3 regions of the Peribacillus sp. NPDC097895 genome follow, and region 3 is predicted to be linked to each of the others. Evidence: riboswitches for the same ligand, from Rfam matches in the RefSeq annotation. Region 3 holds a riboswitch; each other region holds the start of a gene.

Region 1 (4,636 bases), on a different contig from region 3:
GTTACAGGCAACTCAATTCCTACCTTTAATGAGAAAACCCCTCCTAATGAAATTCCTACAACAGCAATTTCATCATAGCCTTCATCCTTAAGGAATTGATAGCCATTGACTACATCTTCCCACCATTCCTTTGGGCCTGTCTGAATGAGTTCCTCACCTGACATTCCATGTCCTCTATAAAGAGGTCCGTGGCTAGTATAGTCACGATCATTCAGGTATTTCCCTAATTTTTTCATATCTCCTGTACTTCCAGTAAACCCGTGAAGTAAAAGAACTGCTCTATTTCCACCTTTGTATGTGAATGACTCGGGTGCTTTCACTTTCATCTATCTAGGACCTTCTTTCTGCTCTTGTTAATAAATAGAATCTAAATGATTTTCAAAAAAAAATCAATTAATACCCCTTGAGTGGGATTTTTTCTATCCTATTCCGTTTTTTCATTAAAACAGTTAAATCATGTATATAAGTATCCTTACCACACTCGTTACAACTCATCCGTTCCAGAGCACATTTTACTATGATTGATTTCATTTAGCAATCGTCATTTAACCATTTTTTTTAAGAAAAGTAAAATGCACCTTGTGTTACGAGGTACAACGTATTACACTTTACAAATGAAAAAGGAGGCGATTTTATTTGGATAAAGAATTAATGAAGGGAAGCGTTGACCTCCTTTTGCTTTCACTTCTGTCACAAAAAAAGCTATATGGCTATGAAATGACAAAGATTTTGAGGGAAATGAGCATGGGCAAATATGAAATAAGTGAAGGCACACTCTACCCAGCCCTCAAACGGTTAGAAAAAAAGGAGTTCATTGAAGGCCATTGGAAAGAGTCCGAGTCAGGTCGAAGGAAATATTATCATGTTACAGAAAGTGGACAAACCGAGCTAGAACGAAAACGAAGCTGCTTTTACTTCCTGGAAAAATTAGTTCGTAAAAGCGCAAAGGCATTCTGAATAAAAAGCAATATAAAAAAGCTTTCTGGTGCAGGAAGCTTTTTTGCTGATTTACTCTGATATTGTGCGCTTTACTCGTGAATTCCTCCATTTACAAAAAAAAGGACCTATTTTGGTCCTTTTTTGTCGTCTATTCCTTTATGCTTCCGATAATTGGCGCAGGAGAGCTTCATGCATTCTCCTTGGACATGCGGACCATATTTTTCACGAAAGGCCTCGAGGCAATAGCATTTGTCTTCTTCCTTTTTGGGTCCATCCATCGAGTGCATCCCTCCTAGCATTTCAACCGGAGACTACACGCTTCTCCAGCTCTACGTTGATTCGTCCCAATAATACGGCACCGATTGACTGAATGATCGTTTTAACGATAATTTGGCCGATAACCGCAGCGGGTACGGCTTCCCATGGCAATATATTGGCACCCAGTGGGCTAAGGCCAATCACGACAAATATCACCGAATCGAAAAACCCTCCAACAATCCCGCTGTAAAACACCCTCCAACTCATCGGAAGTTTTAATCGGGTATAAATTTCAGTATCCGCTGTTTCTGCCACCACGAACGATAATGCGGAAGCAAAGACAATCAATAACGTATCTCCTAATAAAAATGATACACACGCAGATAAAATAAGTGCCGTAATAATGCATAAATAGGTTTTCGTCCTGCCGAATTTATTTTGGACCAGATCTCGAAAGATGAAGGTTCCCCCAATGAGCAATGTACCCATCGGAATGATGAACACACCAAGATGTAGTGGTGCAAAAGCGGCTGTAACCACATTCGCGGTGACGATGGATACTAAATACAATAAAATTCTTAACATTTCTTCATTCTCCTTATACAGAAAAAACAGCACTCTAAGAAAGAGCACTGTTCCCCTTAGTTTTTTTGAGAGGGTAGCTAGAACCTCTTCCGCCCGAGCGGATTATTTTTTTCCTTATTTATCGTAGCTTGAAAATGACTGGAAATCAAGAAGTTTCCATACGGCTGGCGCTGGGAAGGCTGCGAATCCGCGGATATCGTTTTCAGACCTGCTAAGAGAACATCCGTCTTTCCAGAGCTTCGCACTTAGCTATGATCCCTGAAAATCCTCTACTATGACTCTGTAATTCCTCCATGCAGGCTTTTGCCGATTTTTGTCGCAGAAAACTGCTTGACCGGCTGTATATGAAAAGCAGACAATCATTGATAGAGTTAAATATCCAAACAAGCGGTATCTAAGTGCCAAAGCAGGGTCCTGAGAAGGAATGACAGAAGTATAAACGCGAGGAGGAATAGAAAAATGAAAAAAACATCGTTTGTCTATGCTATTTATATCGCCACCACACCAGAGAGGCTTTGGGAAGCTCTAACGAGTGGTGAAGTCACGAAGAAATATCACTTTGGCTGTCAAGTCCAGTCTGACTGGCAAGAAGGCTCCACCGTTCATTATTTGCTTGAAGATGGGCGGATTACTGATCATGGTAAAATACTAAAGTGTGAGCCCTTTCACTTGCTCTCGTTCACATGGAACATGGTAGGAGACGAAACACCTCGCGACCATCCCACTCGGGTCACCTTTGAACTAAAGCCAATGGATGATTCAACCTTGAAGTTAACGCTTAAGCATGAGGGGCTATTGGAAACAGATTTCGTTGCTGATGATATTACCTTTGAAGGCTTAAATAATGGATGGCCAGCCATTCTAAGTAACCTGAAGAGCTTGCTTGAAACTGGACGGACCTTGCCGCCAATATCTGTTGATCGGTAATTAAGTTAGGGAAAAACGTTAGTTAGTATGGAAATAGTGATGCCAACTTATGAGGTGTTTGAAGCCATCGTAATCCTCATCGAGGAATCATTATTATTTAAGGATGAAATGTCACCCTTGAGTTTTCACTTTCCCTAAGGTTTGACGCGAAAAATCATTCGGAAATCACTTTTAGATACAAACCCTTCGAAGCTTTTTTATTGGCTTCAATTCCCATGTTCTTCACTTTTTCAGATAAACTGGATGCTCTTACTAATTGGGTTCCATGAATAACGGAAGGATCAATGAGGCGCACTTTATTTTTCAGGTGTATATCGTAGTCCCATTGATCCTCCTTCACCAATACGTTACCATGAATCCGTTTTAGCAGGTTTTGCACTTCATCGTCTCCAATAGAGCTTAACAAGAGCATGACTTCATCATCTTCTCCGAGTAAGTCATCAAGGCTGATCCGGTTTTTATCCAAAGCCAGTTTTAAGGTCTTTGCCAACATATCATAGCCATATATATTAAGTGGGTCCATGAAAAAATCAATAACTTCGCTGTAATATGTTTCCACAAACCATTCCGCCGATTCAATATTATCCAGATACATCCTACCGTTTATGATGGTTATATGTCCTAGAAAGTCATGAACGGATTCGAGTTTGATATGTCCGTATTGATACATATCCCGGAGAGTATAATCAACCCGATCGGCACATAACTCAGGTGCTGGCTGTTCAAGCAATGCCCATTTTGACTGAAAAATATCTTCACAATTATATCCATACTGTTTCAGTATAGATGGAATTTCGGATACCATAATGACATGATCATAAATTTTTTCATGATAATCTTCATCCTTATAATCCAGAGCAAAATCAATGACATGGGAAAATGCAGTGTGGGATACGTCATGCAGCAAGCCCGCGATTTGTTCCTCTAATGACCCACCAATCGACTTTATTAAAAGCATCACACCAATAGAATGTTCAAATCGTGTAACATTCCACTTCTCATTAACTAAATAACTTGCCCCTCCTTGATGTATCCCCTTCAACCTTTGGACCGGTTTGCTCCCTATCAGCTCTTCCAGGACTCCCTCTACAATGTGTTTCCCATAGATACTATCCGAAACAATCAATAACTGCGGCCTCCTCCATTAGTTTACTCATTACAGGTAGGTGATTTCACTGATCCTCTTCTGTAAAAATTATTTCCCCCCTTTCATTTTGCTCATATTGTTTTCTTGTAAATTTAATTAACTCCTCTTCATCATTCAAATCGATATCACCTGGATTGACCTCATCCATATCCGCTATGATTATCATTTCATTTGTTATTACTTGATCTGGTGGATACACTTCAAAAATGTCTTCTACAGGTTTTGTTTTATCTTTATAAGGCTTAGTGTATAGAAAACACCCTGTCAAGACTATGATAATTGAAGATAATATCCCGAATTTCTTCTTCATTTATTTCATCTCCCAACGCCCATTGAATACCCTCACAATACCACAAAAGGATATTAATGGTTTTAAAATAAATCAAGATTCAGGTTAACTCTGTTTGACGATTACGTGAATTTTCGTTTCATTAAATGGAAAGTTCAACTTTATAAACAGCCATGTATAATTTTATCTAAGAATTGACAATTGGAAATCAGTGAGTTATCATTCTTATTAACCAGTGGTCAATAAATAGGGAGGTGACAAGATGTCTCCAAGAAAATCGGCGGGTAAAGAATTGTCCAGGGAAATGGTCTTGAATGAAGCCAGAGACCTTTTTGCAACGGTAGGATATTCGAATGTCTCAATGAGGCAATTGGCTAAATCATTGGATTGCAGCCATGGAGCCATTTATTATCATTTTAAAAATAAGGCAGAAATATTTTATAGTTTGGTGAAAACGGATTTTTCCGTTCTAAATCATTTAATCGATGATA
Region 2 (4,636 bases), on a different contig from region 3:
TATCATATCAAGATGTAAAAGGTTTAGCATATTTTCATGTTAAAAATATCACGAAGAACATCATATAATTTTTTTGAACATTATTAACCAATGGTCAATTAAAATTCGGGAGGCTTTTAAATGGTAAAGAATTTCCTTCATATTGAAGGACTCATGGTCCTTTTAGCTACGATTTTCATCTATTCGTCATATGAATTCAGCTGGTCGATTTTCCTTTTATTGATTTTGTCTCCTGATGTTTCCATGCTGGCCTATCTGATTAACGAGCGGATTGGAGCAAAAGTTTATAACTTATTTCATACTTATACCCTCTCCATATTCACGATTTTACTAGCCGTTTTTCTAAAGTCGGATGCATTGATGATGATTGGTTTAATTTGGACCGCTCATATTGGAATGGATCGCTTATTAGGGTATGGTCTTAAATACACATCATCCTTCAAAGCTACGCACATTCAAAGGCTGTAATAAGTAAAAGGCAGCGTGATTACGCATCACACTGCCTCCTGCTCTCTTTTCTTTACACGCCTCGCTTGTTCCCCCATATATAGGTATGCAGCTGTGGCAGCACTTTCACATCATTCAATTCATCATCAGCTATCACTTTATCAATTAACTCTTCATATTTCTTCAAAAGTCCGCTAATTAGCTGCTGATCATCCGCCGTCCTGCTGTCATCATTCCCGACCTGCAGATAAAAAGGAATATCCGGGTACCGGCCATGTACTTTTTTTGCATACTGATAATCTTCATCATCAAAGACGACTACCTTCAACGAGACATTATTATCGGGATTACGAACAGCCAGGTTCGATATGATTTGATCAAGCACCGTAAAGTCCGTGTTCATTCTAGAGCTCGGCGGCTTAGGTGAAATAGTCAGTTCATCAATATCGAGAAACCAATCCTGCCATCGGCTCCCCTGTGTTTCGACACCAATTTTCATTTTATTTTCATGTAAGATCGCTATCAAGCCGTTTAGGTTTTTCAGCAGAGCCGGGTTTCCGCCTGATATCGTCACGAAGGAAAAACCGGAACCCCCAATTCGCTTCAGCTCATCCCATATTTCTCTAGCAGTCATTTGGACGGTATCTTCCTTACCGGTCCCATCCCAAGTAAATGCGGAATCACACCAGGCACACGAATAATCGCATCCGGCCGTCCGAACGAACATGGTTTTTTGACCAATGACCATTCCCTCACCTTGGATGGTCGGGCCAAAGATTTCCATAACGGGGAGTTTACTCACTTTCCATCCACTCCCGTCTGGCTTCAGCATAGCTTGTTGGCGTTTCGTATAGTCGAACAAATTCAACTCTAGCACCCTCATATTCTTTTAATGAAAGGGCTCCGGCCATTTTTTCATAAATCCAGACAACCATATTTTCAGCTGTTGTATTCATGAGCGGCAGGGTTTCATTCAAATAACGATGATCCAGATGGATTTCAATTTCATTTTTCCATATATCCTTGATATCCCCAAAATCTATCATCAAACCGCGTGAATCCGTATACCCGCTCAATCCGAAAATGACCTTATATGTGTGGCCATGCAGGTTCTTGCATTTTCCTTCATAGTCATGCAAATGGTGCGCCGCGTCAAAGGTGAATTCCTTACTCACGAGAACCCTCTTATTTGTATACTTCAATTGGCTGCGCTGAATATCTTCATCTATTTTTTGGAGTTTATCCACTATAGTAAAACCGTACATCATGAAAGCACCTTCCGTCTGCTTACATAGTCATCCAGTCCTTTTTTCCGCAGCTTACATGCCGGACAATCTCCACATCCGTCGGAGATGATCCCGTTATAGCAAGTCAAGGTCTTTTCGCGGACAAAGTCGAATGCGCCAAGCTGATCCGCAAGCTCCCATGTTTCCTCTTTATTAAGCCACATTAGCGGCGTATCAATCACGAATGACTGGTCCATCGACAAGTTCAAGGTCACATTCAACGATTTAATGAATACATCACGGCAGTCTGGATATCCCGAGAAATCCGTCTCACATACACCTGTGACGATATGTTTAGCGCCAATCTGACTGGCCAACACCCCGGCAAACGAAAGGAACAGCAAATTCCTCCCTGGTACGAACGTTGAAGGCAATTCCCCGTCTTCCCCGTCCTCCACTGCTATATCACTTCTCGTCAATGCATTCGGTGCCAATTGGTTCAGCAGCGACATGTCAAGGATATGATGATTCACGCCCAATTCCTTGGCAATGTTTTGAGCGCATTCGATTTCCAAGCTATGCCGCTGATTATAATCGAACGTCACCGCTTCCACTTCCTCAAATCTCTCCAATGCCCAGAACAGGCACGTCGTACTGTCCTGACCTCCGCTAAACACAACCACTGCCTTTTCTTTCTTCTTCATTTCTATAAAACTCCTTTTTACGGAAAAAAACAGCACCCTAAGAATAGAGCACTGTTTCTCCTTAGTTTTTTTGAGAGGGTAGCTAGAACCTCTTCCGCCTTAACGCGGAATATTATATTTTTCCAAGTCAATAGTAACTTGAAAACGAGAAAAAATCAAGATGATTATATTTAGTGAATAATAGATCTGATGGAAAATTTGGTTATCTTTTCATTGCTTAAATATCCCATTATCTATCCGATAAAAAAGTATGAACAAAATATCGATAAAGGGGTCCATTCATTTGAAAAGCATTAAAGGAAAAGTATTAGTGGCATTTTCACTCATCATATCTTTATGTATCATCTTAGGAGCATTCAATATTTATAGCAGCAACAAGTCACTGGTATATTCCCAGGATATCATCCAAAAGGAACTTCCGCTTCTTATCCAAGATGAAAAGCTACTATATAATCTAGCACAAAGAACCGCATTCGCCCGAGCTTATATTCTATATGGTGACGAGAGTTATAAAGAAAGGTTCTTGCAATATACCGAAGAAAGCCAGGTCATCCAGGAGGATCTCCTAGCCTTAAGCGATTCTGATAAAGCAAAGGATTTGATCGAGAAAAGCGTGGATTGGAGGACGATGATTGTAGACCGGGTGTTTACACAATATGAAAATGGGAATGAAGAACGCGCTAAAGAAATACTCAAAAATGAAGTCGCGCCAATCAGCAATGAAGTAATGGAGGGTTTCAAGGAGCTTGCTTCGGAACGCGAGGAATTGATTGTCGCTTCAGGTGAAACCGTCATCGCAAGCGGGAAATCGGTTAAGACGACAAGTATCATCATATCCATTGCGGCAGTCCTTATCGGTCTTCTGCTTGCGCTTGTTACAGCCAACCTCATTACCACCCCCCTCCTTAAAATCAGGGACAGGATGAAAATGGTGGCTGACGGAGAGCTGAATCATGAGCCCCTTGTGCAAAAGTCAAATGACGAAATTGGGGAATTAACAGTATCCACCAACCAAATGCAGAAAAACCTGCGTGATACGATTGAAAAAATGCTGGCTGTATCCGAATCCGTTTCGAACCAAAGTGAAAATTTGACACAATCAGCGAATGAAGTCCAACAGGGCAGCAGACAGATAGCGACCACCATGTACGAACTTTCGGAGGGTTCGGAGTCGCAAGCAAACCGGGCATCTGAAATGGTGTGCATGATGGATGAATTCAGCGGCAAGATCGAACAGGCCCACCTTGAAGGAGTCGAGGTATCACAAAGCTCAACCGAGATCCTTTCCATGACAAAGGAAGGAACCACTTTAATGCGAAGTTCAGTCCAAAAAATGAAAATGATTGATGAGGTCGTCAAAAATGCCGTCGAGCAAGTGAAAGGGCTCGATTCCCATTCACAGGAAATCTCTCAGCTTGTTCATGTCATCAAGGATATATCCAATCAAACCAATTTATTGGCCTTGAATGCGGCCATAGAAGCGGCACGGGCTGGCGAACATGGAAAGGGCTTTGCCGTCGTCGCGGATGAGGTTCGAAAACTCGCTGAAGGGGTCACACACTCGGTTGGGGATATCACCGAAATCGTAACCGCAATACAAGCTGGTTCAAAAAACGTCGTCCATTCCCTGGAGGATGGTTATTTACAGGTGGATGAGGGCACGAAACAGATAACCCTTACCGGCCAAACCTTCGAAACGATCAATCACTCTGTCGGGAATATGGGTACGAAGATACAACATATTACTAATGAATTAAACTACATCTCTACAAATAGTAAAAAGATCAATCAGGCCATCGAAGACATTGCAGCCGTTTCTGAGGAGTCAGCAGCAGGAATCGAACAAGTCTCTGCCTCCGCTCAACAATCGAGCTCTTCAATGGATGAAATCACGAATCACGCCAGTGAACTTGCATCGTCTGCCGGGCAACTAACTGAACAGGTTAGGAAATTCCAATTATAATACTAGCATTTCCCGCCACTTGAATGCGGGAAATGCTTTTTTCTTTCCTGCTTGAAGATTGTTTCATTTTCCGGAATTCGGGGAATAAATGAAATTATACACAGTATCATTAACTGATAGAATCATTTATCAAAAAAGCTATTGGAAGTGAATATTTTGCTATGTTTCCTCAATACTAAGTGTGTTATAGTATGAATATTTAAACTATTGACAAATGGCTTGGTTTTGTCCCGTTGATTTCCGCTCCAGGCACTCGCTTTCCGCGGGCGGTCCGGGAGCCCTCCTCGGCGCCGTTG
Region 3 (4,636 bases):
TAAAAGATTGATCACAAAAAACCCCCTTCTAAAAGGAGGTCACTGATCTATTATTCTCAAAAGAACTCGTGATATAAAGCTTGAATTGCCGTCTCCTCATTGAATCCTTTCACGCCGAACATCATGCTTACCTCTGAAGAACCCTGGTTGATCATCTCAATATTGACCTTTGCATCGGCCAGCGCTTTTGAGGCTCTTGCCGTTGTACCGACATTATGGCGCATTCCTTCACCTACAATCATGATTAAGGCAAGATCATGCTCCACCATCACTTCATCAGCATGTAGTTCTTGCTTGATGCGTGAAATGATTTTCTTCTCGGCATCACCCTTCATCTGGTCCTGCCTTAGTATAAGTGTCACATCATCAATGCCTGACGGAATATGCTCATATGAAACTCCATAGTCTTCAAGGATATGCAGCAGTTTCCGTCCAAAACCAACTTCCCGGTTCATCAAATATTTGCTAATGTAAATACTGCAAAATCCCTTATCACTTGCAATCCCGATAACCGGCCCGTTCGTATTATCCCTTGTGCTCACAATACGGGTCCCTTGTGCCATCGGGTTGTTCGTATTTTGGATATGGACAGGTATTCCCGCACGGAATGCAGGTATTAGCGCCTCATCATGGAATACCGAGAAACCGGCATAAGAAAGCTCCCGCATTTCGCGATAAGTTAATTCCCGGATCCCTTTCGGATTGGAAACCACACTCGGATTCACCGCATAAACGGCATCTACGTCCGTAAAGTTCTCATACAAATCAGCTTTGACACCATTCGCAAGAATCGAACCCGTAATATCGGAACCGCTCCTAGAGAAGGTTAAAACATCACCATCTAACGTATACCCAAAGAATCCTGGGAATACTACGATTCCAGGCTCATCACGAAGAGCATATAATCGATCATAAGACTCTGGCAGCACCTTGGTAAATCCACCTTCATCCGTTACGATCAAGCCAGCCTTCTTTGGATTAATATACTGTGCCTCTATCCCGCGGCTTTGGAAATAACCTGCGACCAGCTTCGCATTATTATCCTCGCCACTGGCCTTCAATGCATCCAAATAGCGCTTCGGGTTAGTTTGGTCTGCATGCAACAGTGCCATTAAATTTTCATGAATCCCAATGATGACACTCTCGGATATATCCAGCTCTTCAGCAATGCTCGCATAGCGGGAGACCACATCTTCAATTAAAGGCTCACCGTTATTCCCGCGCAGTTGCTGTTCTGCAGCCTCAATCAATAAATCCGTCACCTTTATATCATCGGAATTGCGTTTCCCTGGAGCCGAAACGACCACGATCTTCCTCTCTGGATCTGAAACAACAATTTCGAATACCTTCCTCAACTGTTCACCTGATGCAAGTGAACTTCCGCCAAACTTTGCAACTTTCATCTCGACATCCCCTATTTTCGTAAATATTCTGTCAAAATCATCTCTCCCTATTATTGCGCTTTTTAGCGAAACAATCAAGTGTAAATTCCGTTATAGGAGGACATTTGTATTTTCATAAAGGACAAAGCAGCAGGACCGCTAATCGAGAATGGCTAAAAACAAAAAAAGACAACGGGCATATGCCCATTGTCTCTCCTATTCTTTAACGATTATCCACAGTTTCCGGGTATAAGTCATGATTCATCAAGCGGTAATCTGCCATTTCCTCATACTTCGTACCTGGTTTCCCATAATTGGTGTAAGGGTCGATGGAAATTCCGCCCCTAGGAGTGAATTTACCCCAAACTTCAATATATTTCGGGTCCATCAATTCGATTAAATCGTTCATGATGATGTTCATGCAATCTTCATGGAAATCGCCATGGTTCCGGAAGCTGAATAAATAAAGCTTCAAAGACTTGCTTTCCACCATCTTCACACTTGGAATATAGCTGATGTAAATGGTTGCAAAGTCTGGCTGCCCCGTTATCGGACATAAGCTAGTAAACTCCGGGCAATTGAATTTGACGAAGTAATCACGGTTAGGGTGCTTGTTATCAAACGACTCCAGAATTTCCGGTGCATAGTCGAATGTATATTTTGTCCCTTGATTCCCAAGCAATGTAATATCATTTAATTCTTCTTCTTTTCTTCCAGACATAAAAAAGTCCTCCTCTTCCACGTTTGTCAGGGGAGATTCATAAAATGGGCCTCTATATAACAAAAACCATATCTCCTCAAAGATATGGTTGATTCGCGAAAAATATCAAAGCCATAGTTTTTTTAAGAGGGTGATGCTATGAACCTCTCCCGTTATCGGGAAATATTTTAATTTGTCATAGTAAATATAAAAAAAAATAGACAATCTGTCAATGCAACTCTCTTAAATTGGGTTTGATTCATTTATATATTCAGTTTAAAATGGAAAAAGCAGTTCAACCTATAAGAAGGAAGAGATTATACAAATGTGGATTTTTGCAGCACTCATCACCAGTTTATGTTTCGGTATCAATAATAGCATTTTCAAATGGAGCAGCGGAAAAGGCTATTCCAAGATACATATCCAATTTTTCTTTTATTTTTCAGCTTTTATTTTGTCCATTTTTTATGGAATATTTATGGATGGTTTGAAGCTGGACTGGCTATCTATCTTGCTTGGTGCAGCTATTGGTGTACTGAACGCTAATGGTAACATCCAGATGGCAAGCGCCTTTGAAAAAGGGCCGGCAAGCTTGACATCACCATTAATCGCAGCAAACGCCATATTCCCCATTCTCTGTGCAGCTTTAATTTTTCACGAACATATTTCTACCCTGCAGTGGAGTGGAATCGTCTGCATGTTTCTCGCTACCTTAGTCATTCAGTATACACCTAATGCTAAAGGTAACCATCAATATGTCCCTTGGATTATGCACACATTATTCTCCATCTTATCTTTTGGTGTGCTTGGCATTCTTATGACGACATCAACACGTCTTCATTTAAACTCCCTTGATATCCTTGTATCAATGTATGGAGGCGGAATGCTTTATCTTCTTTCGGCTCTAGCTCTTAAAAATGAAAAAATCAAGCTAAAGGAAGTCAAAATCGGTTCCTTAGTAGGCTTTTTAAGCATGATAGGCTATGGATGTTATTTCTTTGCGTTGAACACCGGGATCGCAAGCATCATTTTCCCTGTCGTCAGCCTGAACTGTTTAGTTGTCGTATTCGCTGGATGTTATTTATTCAAAGAAAAACTAAAAACCTATCAAATTGCCGGAGTACTTGCAGCATTAATCGGCATTATCTTAACTAAAATATGAATATAGTTCATTTATAAAAACAACCTGGCTGTCATGTGCACACAAGCCAGGTCTTTTTTAATTTAGCCGGAAAATAAGATTGGTTCAAAAAAAGTGTTGACACTTCCCTTTAAATATCAGATAATTTTGAATATTATCTCTTCCAATTTTGTTGCTTTTGGAATGTTTGAAAAATCCTCTGCCACGGGTATAAAAGAAGTAGGTACAACCACCTCATTTAATTTAGAAAGGAAAGATGCAAAATGGTAAAAGTTACAGTAACAGTTGATTTCCAAGGAAAATCTTATCAAACTAACGTCCTTACTAAACCGGGTACAAATCAAGAAGAAATTTTACAACTAGCCCTTCATCAAGTAGAAAAACAATGGAAAGCATAAAAAAGCAGGCATCGTAATAGATACCTGCTTTTTTATTACCTTTTTGATGCACTATTAAAGGATCCCCTTTATAGAAATTCCCTCCCACTTAAAAGCAATTGTTTTTTCCTTCAATCTGAATAACAAGTAATTTAGAATTACACAATAAAGACTTATAAAAAAGACGGTCTTTTTAAGGACCGTCAGGTTTGTTGACAAAAGGAGTCCTATCTAACGGTTAAAACAAAGTTGATTGGAACGGGTGTGCGAGACTCCTGCGGGAAAAGCGCGTCCAATGGAGACCCCACAATCGTAAAGGAGCCGAGAGCGGACCGCCCACGAAAAGCGAGTGCCTGGAGTGGTAATCTAATGATTACATACCCTCAAAAAAAACTGTAGACAAGCTCGATTTTCATCGAGTATATCTACAGTCTGAACGATCATTTTAAGGACCGGCTTCATTAATTATTTCTATACTAAATTTCTTATTAATGGCATGGAACGTTCTTGAAGGCTATCGGAAAGCAGGCTATAAGAAATTAATTTCTTCTTGTACTGCTTGACTACATCAACGTGATCGTTGTAAATGTACACAAATAACCTAACATCCTTTTTGCCGCTTTTAGTATCAATGACTAATGGAGTCCCACTGTTCTCTGGATGTAAAAACAATTGCTCGTTACCCGGGAATATGTGATTTTTCTTTAAAAATTTAGCTTCATTAAAATAATTTATGACTTGGAGTTTTTTTTCATTTTCCAAGCGTTTTCCGTTAAAGGTTACGATAGAGTTGGCTTCGCTAAGTTCAGAATGCAGTTTAAATTTGCTCAGGATCCAATTCACTGTATCGGTCGGGAGACAGGAAACCAATATTTTAACCAAACTTAAGATAATTGTTAAAATCAAAACAGGCAATGTCATATTTCATCATCTCCGCTATGTTCTAAATTTATTGTATATAACTAATTATAACAAAGGGGCGGGTGGATTTTCATAGAAGATGTGACCGTTCTATTAACGTTTCGCTTTTCGTGAA

What was found. Region 3 has a riboswitch for preQ1 ahead of queF (preQ(1) synthase). Riboswitches for the same ligand answer to the same signal wherever they lie in the genome.
Region 1: it holds a riboswitch for preQ1, as region 3 does, so the genes downstream of both, ACQKMH_RS02005 (VUT family protein) here and queF (preQ(1) synthase) in region 3, are expected to answer to the same signal.
Region 2: it holds a riboswitch for preQ1, as region 3 does, so the genes downstream of both, queC (7-cyano-7-deazaguanine synthase QueC) here and queF (preQ(1) synthase) in region 3, are expected to answer to the same signal.

The regions. Positions count from the first base shown of each region.
Region 1 covers NZ_JBNNSH010000001.1:431,727-436,362, reverse strand. Annotated here, with positions in the region: gene ACQKMH_RS02020 (alpha/beta hydrolase) at 1-326, opposite strand, end outside; gene ACQKMH_RS02015 (PadR family transcriptional regulator) at 637-957, shown strand; gene ACQKMH_RS02010 (hypothetical protein) at 1,065-1,217, opposite strand; gene ACQKMH_RS02005 (VUT family protein) at 1,240-1,782, opposite strand; PreQ1 riboswitch class I at 1,833-1,875, opposite strand; gene ACQKMH_RS02000 (SRPBCC family protein) at 2,242-2,709, shown strand; gene ACQKMH_RS01995 (HD domain-containing protein) at 2,864-3,835, opposite strand; gene ACQKMH_RS01990 (hypothetical protein) at 3,882-4,166, opposite strand; gene ACQKMH_RS01985 (TetR/AcrR family transcriptional regulator) at 4,408-4,636, shown strand, end outside.
Region 2 covers NZ_JBNNSH010000001.1:426,818-431,453, reverse strand. Annotated here, with positions in the region: gene ACQKMH_RS01985 (TetR/AcrR family transcriptional regulator) at 1-68, shown strand, start outside; gene ACQKMH_RS01980 (DUF4260 domain-containing protein) at 121-468, shown strand; gene queE (7-carboxy-7-deazaguanine synthase QueE) at 521-1,249, opposite strand; gene queD (6-carboxytetrahydropterin synthase QueD) at 1,242-1,712, opposite strand; gene queC (7-cyano-7-deazaguanine synthase QueC) at 1,712-2,377, opposite strand; PreQ1 riboswitch class I at 2,433-2,475, opposite strand; gene ACQKMH_RS01960 (methyl-accepting chemotaxis protein) at 2,661-4,340, shown strand.
Region 3 covers NZ_JBNNSH010000006.1:108,121-112,756, reverse strand. Annotated here, with positions in the region: gene ACQKMH_RS23070 (aspartate kinase) at 57-1,403, opposite strand; gene queF (preQ(1) synthase) at 1,606-2,103, opposite strand; PreQ1 riboswitch class I at 2,211-2,256, opposite strand; gene ACQKMH_RS23060 (EamA family transporter) at 2,408-3,244, shown strand; gene ACQKMH_RS23055 (BA3454 family stress response protein) at 3,487-3,621, shown strand; gene ACQKMH_RS23050 (YfmQ family protein) at 4,072-4,521, opposite strand.